DNA from 3 places in the Lysinibacillus sp. 2017 genome. Region 3 is predicted to be linked to each of the others. Evidence: a T-box and tRNA genes for the amino acid it is inferred to sense, from the RefSeq annotation. Region 3 holds a T-box; the other regions hold tRNA genes.
The links. A T-box is a leader RNA that pairs with one kind of tRNA and senses whether it is charged. The one in region 3 lies ahead of serS (serine--tRNA ligase), so its partner is inferred to be a tRNA-Ser.
Positions count from the first base shown of each region.

Region 1: it encodes a tRNA-Ser, which carries the amino acid that the T-box ahead of serS (serine--tRNA ligase) is inferred to sense. The anticodon was not compared.
Region 2: it encodes a tRNA-Ser, which carries the amino acid that the T-box ahead of serS (serine--tRNA ligase) is inferred to sense. The anticodon was not compared.

Region 1 is NZ_CP029002.1:2,855,282-2,858,530, forward strand. Features, by position in the region: tRNA gene DCE79_RS13910 (tRNA-Pro) at 1-9, opposite strand, end outside; tRNA gene DCE79_RS13915 (tRNA-Arg) at 17-93, opposite strand; tRNA gene DCE79_RS13920 (tRNA-Leu) at 119-207, opposite strand; tRNA gene DCE79_RS13925 (tRNA-Gly) at 216-290, opposite strand; tRNA gene DCE79_RS13930 (tRNA-Leu) at 334-418, opposite strand; tRNA gene DCE79_RS13935 (tRNA-Lys) at 438-513, opposite strand; tRNA gene DCE79_RS13940 (tRNA-Thr) at 521-596, opposite strand; tRNA gene DCE79_RS13945 (tRNA-Val) at 607-682, opposite strand; tRNA gene DCE79_RS13950 (tRNA-Glu) at 1,635-1,706, opposite strand; tRNA gene DCE79_RS13955 (tRNA-Ser) at 1,709-1,799, opposite strand; tRNA gene DCE79_RS13960 (tRNA-Asn) at 1,814-1,889, opposite strand; tRNA gene DCE79_RS13965 (tRNA-Ile) at 1,899-1,975, opposite strand; tRNA gene DCE79_RS13970 (tRNA-Gly) at 1,981-2,054, opposite strand; tRNA gene DCE79_RS13975 (tRNA-Phe) at 2,058-2,133, opposite strand; tRNA gene DCE79_RS13980 (tRNA-Asp) at 2,139-2,214, opposite strand; tRNA gene DCE79_RS13985 (tRNA-Met) at 2,218-2,292, opposite strand; tRNA gene DCE79_RS13990 (tRNA-Ser) at 2,341-2,433, opposite strand; tRNA gene DCE79_RS13995 (tRNA-Ile) at 2,456-2,532, opposite strand; tRNA gene DCE79_RS14000 (tRNA-Met) at 2,540-2,613, opposite strand; tRNA gene DCE79_RS14005 (tRNA-Ala) at 2,637-2,712, opposite strand; tRNA gene DCE79_RS14010 (tRNA-Pro) at 2,721-2,797, opposite strand; tRNA gene DCE79_RS14015 (tRNA-Arg) at 2,804-2,880, opposite strand; tRNA gene DCE79_RS14020 (tRNA-Leu) at 2,906-2,994, opposite strand; tRNA gene DCE79_RS14025 (tRNA-Gly) at 3,002-3,076, opposite strand; tRNA gene DCE79_RS14030 (tRNA-Lys) at 3,123-3,198, opposite strand; tRNA gene DCE79_RS14035 (tRNA-Thr) at 3,206-3,249, opposite strand, start outside.
Region 2 is NZ_CP029002.1:225,957-229,205, forward strand. Features, by position in the region: rRNA gene DCE79_RS00995 (23S ribosomal RNA) at 1-894, shown strand, start outside; rRNA gene rrf (5S ribosomal RNA) at 994-1,109, shown strand; tRNA gene DCE79_RS01005 (tRNA-Val) at 1,120-1,195, shown strand; tRNA gene DCE79_RS01010 (tRNA-Thr) at 1,206-1,281, shown strand; tRNA gene DCE79_RS01015 (tRNA-Lys) at 1,289-1,364, shown strand; tRNA gene DCE79_RS01020 (tRNA-Gly) at 1,411-1,485, shown strand; tRNA gene DCE79_RS01025 (tRNA-Leu) at 1,493-1,581, shown strand; tRNA gene DCE79_RS01030 (tRNA-Arg) at 1,606-1,682, shown strand; tRNA gene DCE79_RS01035 (tRNA-Pro) at 1,709-1,785, shown strand; tRNA gene DCE79_RS01040 (tRNA-Ala) at 1,793-1,868, shown strand; tRNA gene DCE79_RS01045 (tRNA-Ser) at 1,888-1,980, shown strand; tRNA gene DCE79_RS01050 (tRNA-Asp) at 2,003-2,078, shown strand; tRNA gene DCE79_RS01055 (tRNA-Phe) at 2,101-2,176, shown strand; tRNA gene DCE79_RS01060 (tRNA-Ile) at 2,189-2,265, shown strand; tRNA gene DCE79_RS01065 (tRNA-Asn) at 2,276-2,351, shown strand; tRNA gene DCE79_RS01070 (tRNA-Glu) at 2,354-2,425, shown strand; gene DCE79_RS01075 (S-layer homology domain-containing protein) at 2,574-3,249, opposite strand, start outside.
Region 3 is NZ_CP029002.1:21,293-24,541, forward strand. Features, by position in the region: gene DCE79_RS00070 (MocR-like pyridoxine biosynthesis transcription factor PdxR) at 1-1,076, opposite strand, end outside; T-box leader at 1,229-1,444, shown strand; gene serS (serine--tRNA ligase) at 1,623-2,915, shown strand.

The sequences.
Region 1 (3,249 bases), 900 kb from region 3:
TACATTCCGAAAAAAATGGTGCGCTCGACAGGACTTGAACCTACAACCTTCTGATTCGTAGTCAGATGCTCTATCCAATTGAGCTACGAGCGCTAAATTATTTTGTTTAAAGTAAAAATGGTGCCGAGGGCCGGAATCGAACCGGCACGGTGATCACTCACCGCAGGATTTTAAGTCCTGTGCGTCTGCCAGTTCCGCCACCCCGGCATTTTTTTTGGAGCGGAAGACGAGGTTCGAACTCGCGACCCCCACCTTGGCAAGGTGGTGTTCTACCACTGAACTACTTCCGCAAAATGCATAAGATATTTTTATTCTGACAGTTATGAAATTAAATGGTGCGGGTGAAGGGAGTCGAACCCCCACGCCTTGCGGCGCTAGATCCTAAGTCTAGTGCGTCTGCCAATTCCGCCACACCCGCAGCAGACATATTATAAAACTGGTGTGCCATGAAGGACTCGAACCTTCGACCCTCTGATTAAAAGTCAGATGCTCTACCAACTGAGCTAATGGCACTCTATAATGGTGCCGGCGAAAGGAGTCGAACCCTCGACCTACTGATTACAAGTCAGTTGCTCTACCAACTGAGCTACACCGGCACTATAGAAATGGTGGAGGATGACGGGCTCGAACCGCCGACCCCCTGCTTGTAAGGCAGGTGCTCTCCCAGCTGAGCTAATCCTCCATGGGATATGTTGAAGTTACATTATTATAACCGCATGTCCTTTCTCTTAAGGACAAGATTTATAATAACAGTTTTTTTAAGATGGTGCAATAGTTTTTAAAAACTTTTTAGAAAAACTTTTATTATTTTCTATCGTTGCCATTAACTAGCTCCGTCTCCTAATGAAAACGATTTCTTGGCATAACGAAAGTTTAATATGTACGCAGTATTTTTTCAATAGTTGTTTTGTGCTTTTTAAAAATAATTATTTAAAATGCTGTTAATGTGTTACAAAAACGTTTAAATAATAAATAATTATCAATTTTCTAAAAAATACTCTCCATTCATTTTAACTATAATTCTTGTTCTTAATACAAACAATTATATCCAAAAATATATACTCTCTTTTCTTTTTGAACTATTTATTATGTTAAAATATTTGGCATAATACAAATAGCCAATTACTACAGATAAAATTAATTTTGGTTCTTTTAGAACACGGCCAACGTAAATTGAAAATGCTACTCGAGTAACTGTTGCATTTCCCAGTTCTATCTTTTCAACTAATCGATTAAATCTATAAGTTATTTCAGAAAAATTATTTTCTTCAACTTCCTCTTAGAAAAATCATTGATAACCTGAAAACTTTTGACCCTCTAATTTTTAACATTTTTCTAAAGACTATCTACTTGTAAGTCTCCCAATAAAAATTTGTCATATAAAGGCGTTATCTTCTCATTTAACTTACGCATAACAAAAGTATTTCTCATATCTTCTATGCGTTCAGCTGCCAGTTCCTCACACTTATCACCACACAATAATGCGCATATATAGGAATATCTATACCTATTAGAAAAATATAATATTTGTAAGACTAACCCAACAAATATTACAGAACCAAATAGTTCAAAAAAACTTTTAATTATACGAAAAAGCGCTAGATACAATTTTGTATCTAGCGCTTTTTCTATTATGACCCGTACGAGAATCGAACTCGTGTTACCGCCGTGAAAGGGCGGTGTCTTAACCGCTTGACCAACGGGCCAATGGCGGAGAAGGAGGGATTCGAACCCTCGCACCGCTTACGCGATCTACACCCTTAGCAGGGGCGCCCCTTGAGCCGCTTGGGTACTTCCCCACTTTACATAAAAATGGCTCCGAAGGCAGGACTCGAACCTGCGACCTGCCGGTTAACAGCCGGATGCTCTACCAACTGAGCTACTTCGGAATAATACTATGGTGGGCCTAAATGGACTCGAACCATCGACCTCACGCTTATCAGGCGTGCGCTCTAACCAGCTGAGCTATAGGCCCTATTTTGGAGCGGGTGATGAGAATCGAACTCACGACATCAGCTTGGAAGGCTGAGGTTTTACCATTAAACTACACCCGCATATGGTGGGTTTGGACGGAATCGAACCGCCGACACTTAGAGCTTCAATCTAATGCTCTACCAACTGAGCTACAAACCCACAAATGGCGGTCCCGACCGGGATCGAACCGGCGATCTCCTGCGTGACAGGCAGGCATGTTAACCGCTACACCACGGGACCATTTGGTTGCGGGGACAGGACTTGAACCTGTGACCTTCGGGTTATGAGCCCGACGAGCTACCACTGCTCCACCCCGCGACAATACTATTTAGTTGAGTCTTTCAGACACCATGCTTTTTTTAAAAATGGAGGAGGTAGAGGGATTCGAACCCCCGCGCGGTTTAACCCGCCTGTTAGTTTTCAAGACTAATCCCTTCAGCCAGACTTGGGTATACCTCCGAAATATTATATATTGTTTTACTGGTGGACCTTACAGGACTCGAACCTGTGACCGGACGGTTATGAGCCGTCTGCTCTAACCAACTGAGCTAAAGGTCCTTTAAGATGGCGGCAGAGGGAGTCGAACCCACGACCTTTCGGGTATGAACCGAGTGCTCTAGCCAACTGAGCTACACCGCCAGGATCTTTATTTGGTTACTTTATGGTGGAGCCTAGCGGGATCGAACCGCTGACCTCCTGCGTGCAAGGCAGGCGCTCTCCCAGCTGAGCTAAGGCCCCATTAATAGTGGTCGGAATGACAGGATTCGAACCTACGACCCCTTGGTCCCAAACCAAGTGCTCTACCAAGCTGAGCTACATTCCGAAAAAATGGTGCGCTCGACAGGACTTGAACCTACAACCTTCTGATTCGTAGTCAGATGCTCTATCCAATTGAGCTACGAGCGCTAAATTATTTTGTTTAAAGTAAAAATGGTGCCGAGGGCCGGAATCGAACCGGCACGGTGATCACTCACCGCAGGATTTTAAGTCCTGTGCGTCTGCCAGTTCCGCCACCCCGGCATTTTTTTGGAGCGGAAGACGAGGTTCGAACTCGCGACCCCCACCTTGGCAAGGTGGTGTTCTACCACTGAACTACTTCCGCAAAATGCATAAGATATTTTTATTCTGACAGTTATGAAATTAAAAACTGGTGTGCCATGAAGGACTCGAACCTTCGACCCTCTGATTAAAAGTCAGATGCTCTACCAACTGAGCTAATGGCACTCTATAATGGTGCCGGCGAAAGGAGTCGAACCCTCGACCTACTGATTACAA
Region 2 (3,249 bases), 200 kb from region 3:
CTCGGTGAAATTATAGTACCTGTGAAGATGCAGGTTACCCGCGACAGGACGGAAAGACCCCGTGGAGCTTTACTGTAGCCTGATATTGAATTTTGGTACAACTTGTACAGAATAGGTAGGAGCCAGAGATTCCGGAGCGCCAGCTTCGGAGGAGGCGTCAGTGGGATACTACCCTGGTTGTATTGAACTTCTAACCCATACCCCTTAGCGGGGTAGGAGACAGTGTCAGGCGGACAGTTTGACTGGGGCGGTCGCCTCCTAAAGAGTAACGGAGGCGCCCAAAGGTTCCCTCAGAATGGTTGGAAATCATTCGAAGAGTGTAAAGGCATAAGGGAGCTTGACTGCGAGACCTACAAGTCGAGCAGGGTCGAAAGACGGGCTTAGTGATCCGGTGGTTCCGCATGGAAGGGCCATCGCTCAACGGATAAAAGCTACCCCGGGGATAACAGGCTTATCTCCCCCAAGAGTCCACATCGACGGGGAGGTTTGGCACCTCGATGTCGGCTCATCGCATCCTGGGGCTGTAGTCGGTCCCAAGGGTTGGGCTGTTCGCCCATTAAAGCGGTACGCGAGCTGGGTTCAGAACGTCGTGAGACAGTTCGGTCCCTATCCGTCGTGGGCGTAGGAAATTTGAGAGGAGCTGTCCTTAGTACGAGAGGACCGGGATGGACACACCGCTGGTGTACCAGTTGTTCTGCCAAGAGCATCGCTGGGTAGCTATGTGTGGACGGGATAAGTGCTGAAAGCATCTAAGCATGAAGCCCCCCTCAAGATGAGATTTCCCATTACGCAAGTAAGTAAGACCCCTGAAAGACGATCAGGTAGATAGGTTCGAGGTGGAAGTGTGGTGACACATGGAGCTGACGAATACTAATCGGTCGAGGACTTAACCACATTTTATTGCACAACTCAATGAAACGTTTATCCAGTTTTGAAAGAACAATTCTTTCTACATATACACGGATGTTCTTTAACATGACATCCATGTCATAGTGAAGTGATGATGGCAAAGAGGTCACACCTGTTCCCATACCGAACACAGAAGTTAAGCTCTTTAGCGCCGATGGTAGTTGGGGGTTTCCCCCTGTGAGAGTAGGACGTCGCTTCGCTAGAATATATGGAGGATTAGCTCAGCTGGGAGAGCACCTGCCTTACAAGCAGGGGGTCGGCGGTTCGAGCCCGTCATCCTCCACCATTTCTATAGTGCCGGTGTAGCTCAGTTGGTAGAGCAACTGACTTGTAATCAGTAGGTCGAGGGTTCGACTCCTTTCGCCGGCACCACTATAGAGTGCCATTAGCTCAGTTGGTAGAGCATCTGACTTTTAATCAGAGGGTCGAAGGTTCGAGTCCTTCATGGCACACCAGTTTTTAATTTCATAACTGTCAGAATAAAAATATCTTATGCATTTTGCGGAAGTAGTTCAGTGGTAGAACACCACCTTGCCAAGGTGGGGGTCGCGAGTTCGAACCTCGTCTTCCGCTCCAAAAAAATGCCGGGGTGGCGGAACTGGCAGACGCACAGGACTTAAAATCCTGCGGTGAGTGATCACCGTGCCGGTTCGATTCCGGCCCTCGGCACCATTTTTACTTTAAACAAAAAATTTAGCGCTCGTAGCTCAATTGGATAGAGCATCTGACTACGAATCAGAAGGTTGTAGGTTCAAGTCCTGTCGAGCGCACCATATATTTTTAAATGAAATGACAAATTCGGAATGTAGCTCAGCTTGGTAGAGCACTTGGTTTGGGACCAAGGGGTCGTAGGTTCGAATCCTGTCATTCCGACCATTATAATGGGGCCTTAGCTCAGCTGGGAGAGCGCCTGCCTTGCACGCAGGAGGTCAGCGGTTCGATCCCGCTAGGCTCCACCATATATTTATTTTTTTCTTCGGAGGTATACCCAAGTCTGGCTGAAGGGATTAGTCTTGAAAACTAACAGGCGGGTTAAACCGCGCGGGGGTTCGAATCCCTCTACCTCCTCCATTTTCATAATTTACTTAATGTTGGTCCCGTGGTGTAGCGGTTAACATGCCTGCCTGTCACGCAGGAGATCGCCGGTTCGATCCCGGTCGGGACCGCCATTTTTTTATGAAATTTTATAGTGGGTTTGTAGCTCAGTTGGTAGAGCATTAGATTGAAGCTCTAAGTGTCGGCGGTTCGATTCCGTCCAAACCCACCATATTTTTTATATGGGCCTATAGCTCAGCTGGTTAGAGCGCACGCCTGATAAGCGTGAGGTCGATGGTTCGAGTCCATTTAGGCCCACCATATAAATTGTTCCGAAGTAGCTCAGTTGGTAGAGCATCCGGCTGTTAACCGGCAGGTCGTAGGTTCGAGTCCTACCTTCGGAGCCATTGGCCCGTTGGTCAAGCGGTTAAGACACCGCCCTTTCACGGCGGTAACACGAGTTCGATTCTCGTACGGGTCATATATATAAAGAAGCACATCGCATTTGCGGTGTGCTTTTTTGTTCTAGTGGATAAGAAAGTATAAATTTCTAAGGAAATGTGAATAAGATAAGCAATAACAGGCTACTTCAATTGTACAAATTGAAGTAGCCTGTTATTTTAGTTTAATTAACGTTTTAATATGCCATTGAAATTTGTACCTTTGTCACGTGCATTTTCACAGTTAAACTCAGTAGTTTTTATGCCAGTACCTTGTTTTTGGAATTCAATAATACAACGGTCACCATTGCTGGTCTTTGACATGCGTGCCTTTGTATCGGATACAATCGTTGCTGTTCCTTCTGCAGAACCAGAAGCCCAACCGTCAAACGTATTGTATGCAACAGAGAAACTATTTTTTGTGCTATTTGTAATCGTTAAGAAACGACCTTTTGAATCGGTAGCATCTGACTCGTATGAATAATCCCCGTTCCATGTTTTGCTTGGATTTTTATCTGGGGTTAGGGACCAGTTTTTTCCTTTACGTAATGATGAGTCAACTGCGTTTCGTGCGTTGTTTGCTCTTGTATTTAGAGCAACGCCATTGGGATTACTATAACTGTTTTCAGCTGGATCTGAGATATAAAAGTAGGTTTTCGATTGTAAATTGAAGAATAGTGCTACGACTTGTGCGCGTGTTAAATTATTCGTTGCACCGTAAAACTTCGCTAAATTTGTATATTCATACTGTGGATACTGGCCGGACGAGATCCCGTGGTCTACTAAAAAGCGAATGGACTGGTTTAAATTAGCTTTCCCTTCTGCTACATACGCAATCGCTTGGGCAACAACGCCACGTTTAATG
Region 3 (3,249 bases):
TTTGAAAAATGCCCGTCCTTCATAAAGTTCGCTAAAATATGCTGTTCAAAGCGAGGTACGGTGGATGAATAGTAATTGAAACTGTCTTGATAAACCTTCACTAATGTTGGCGGCAACACGAAAAATGCGACGCGTAGGGATGGCATGAGTGATTTTGTGAACGTGCTTAAATATATAACACGGTCATTTTGATCTAAGCCCTGTAGTGCGGGAATTGGTTTGCCGATATAACGAAACTCGCTATCATAATCATCTTCTATAATATAGCGATTCGGTGCTTGTGCTGCCCATTTTAACAGTTGCGTTCGTCGATTTGCTGACAGTACGGCACCCGTTGGAAATTGATGTGAGGGTGTTACGTACACGATGTTAGCAGCTGTTTTTTGTAATTGTTCAACGATGAGACCATCTTCGTCAACATCGATGGGTATCGCTAAAGGCTCTAACTGATTACGCGGAATTGGTGAGTAACCTGGATTTTCCAATGCCAACATAGCGTTATCGCCGAATAACTTTAAAATCATCGGTAATAGCTGTTCAGTACCCGATCCAATGACAATTTGCTCTGGATTACAGTCAATACCACGTGATTGATGTAAGTAATTGGCGATCTCAATACGTAAAGCAAGCTCACCTTGTCGCTCCCCAGTTTGTAATAGATGCTTAAATGGTATATCAAGTACATCTTTTGCATATTTGCGCCATGTTGAAAAGGGGAAGGCATCTTCATCGATTTTTGCGGATGAAAAATCAATGGCATATGTTTTCTCAGGGAGAACTTCGGCTTGCTGAAGTTGAACGGCTGATTTTTGGGATGTTATAAGTGGTAATTCATCAATTTCCTCTACAAAATAACCAATGCGTGGTTTTGATGTAATGTAACCTTCTGCGACAAGCTGAGCATAGGCAAGCTCAACCGTTGTTTGGCTAATATTAAAAAAATCTGCAAGCTCACGTTTAGAAGAAAGACGAGACCCAACGGCAAGCTGCTGAGAAATGATGGCATTTTTTATTCCAATATAAAGTTGTTCATATAGTGGAATTGTATTTTCCTTTTGTAATTGGAAAAATAACATTCGTGTACCTCCCTTTGACCATAGTGGATATATGTTTTTTATATTAATTGATAAGGTCAAAAAAGTATAGCGTACAAAATGTTATACCGGATTCTATTAGTGAGAACTTGCAAAAAGGTAGCGTATATAGTACAGTAAATTTAAATTTATAAATGAATTCGATGATAGGAAGTAGTAACAAGCGCGTTTTTTCAAAGAGAGTCAGCGGGTGGTGGAAGCTGATAAAAACACTTGTGAATCCGTCCTTGAGATGCTTTTGCTGAAAATTTAGTAGGCTTAAGCCGGCTTACCAGAGTCGTTAAATGTTAAGTGGAATAGATTTTTTCTATTCAATTAGGGTGGCAACGCGGGTAGCTCTCGTCCCTTCATAGGGATTGAGGGCTTTTTTTGTGCTTATTTTTTCCTGAATTATATGTTTTTAACACTTGATTTAGGAAATAAAGCCTCGGCCGATGTTACAGATTAGCCCCAGTGGAATTGAACCACTAACATTAACGCGTGAAAGCGCTCAGGATCATCATTTCAAAACCATTAGGAGGAATCAATATGTTAGATATTAAACGTGTACGCGACAATTTTGAAGAAGTGAAAAAAATGCTTTTAACACGTAATGAAGACTTAGGAAACTTAGATAACTTCGAAAACTTAGACACAAAACGTCGTGAGCTAATCGCAAAAACTGAGGAATTAAAAGCAGAGCGTAACAAAGTATCAGAGCAAATTTCTGTAATGAAACGTAACAAAGAGGATGCAAGTGGCGTCATCGCACGTATGCGTGAAGTAGGCGATGAAATTAAAGCATTAGATGCTGAACTTAACGCAATCGAAGAAGAATTCAAAGATATGATGATGCGTCTACCAAACATTCCACATGAATCTGTGCCAGTTGGTATGGAAGAAGATGATAATGTGGAAGCATATAAATGGGGCGATGTACCGACATTTGAATTTGAAGCGAAACCACACTGGGATATCGCAAAAGATTTAGATATCGTGGACTTTGAGCGCGGCGCAAAAGTAACAGGTAGCCGATTCTTATTCTATAAAGGCTTAGGCGCTCGTTTAGAACGTGCATTAATTAGCTTCATGATGGACTTACATTCTGATAACCATGGTTATACAGAAATGATGCCTCCACAAATCGTTAACCGTGATAGTTTAATCGGTACTGGACAATTACCGAAGTTCGAAGAGGACGTATTCAAATTAGTGCGTGAAGAAGATGAAGTGGATTACTTCTTAATTCCAACGGCTGAAGTACCAGTAACAAACTATTACCGTGATGAAATTTTATCAGCGGATATGCTACCACAAGCATTCACAGCTTATAGCGCTAACTTCCGTTCAGAAGCAGGTTCTGCAGGTCGTGATACGCGCGGTTTAATCCGCCAGCACCAATTTAACAAAGTCGAATTAGTACGCTTTGTAAAACCAGAAGATTCTTATGAACAATTAGAACTTTTAACAGGTCACGCTGAAAAAGTATTACAATTATTAGGCTTACCTTATCGTAAATTAAAAATGTGTACAGCTGACTTAGGCTTCACTGCTGCGAAAAAATACGATTTAGAAGTATGGATTCCAGCGCAAGACATGTACCGTGAAATTTCTTCTTGTTCAAACTTTGAAGATTTCCAAGCGCGTCGTGCCAACATCCGTTTCCGTCGTGAAGCAAATGCAAAACCAGAATACGTGCACACATTAAACGGTTCAGGCCTTGCAATTGGTCGTACGGTAGCAGCAATTTTAGAAAACTTCCAACAAGCAGATGGATCAGTTGTGATTCCAGAAGTATTACGTCCATACATGGGCGGCGTAGAAGTTATTTCTGCAAAATAATAGTTAGTAAAAGCCTTAAGAGTATGAGATTTATCTCACTCTTAAGGCTTTTTTTCGTAAAAAAAGAAGTACATGTGAAAATAACGGGTTCGGTTGAGAGGTGCAAAAGGATAAATCGAACCCCTACTGGTGATGTTAATCACATTGATATTAACAACAAAATAGCATTAGAAAAAGTGATGGAATAATCCATCACTTTTTTTGGGTTTATTTTCTTCAACTAACGCAACCTTATGTTTAAGTACATTAGTTCATAAGGTTATCCGAAAAATTATTCTTTAATTATTGAGTAGTACGTATAGATACTTTAAGCTGAGCAAAGCAGTATTCTAAA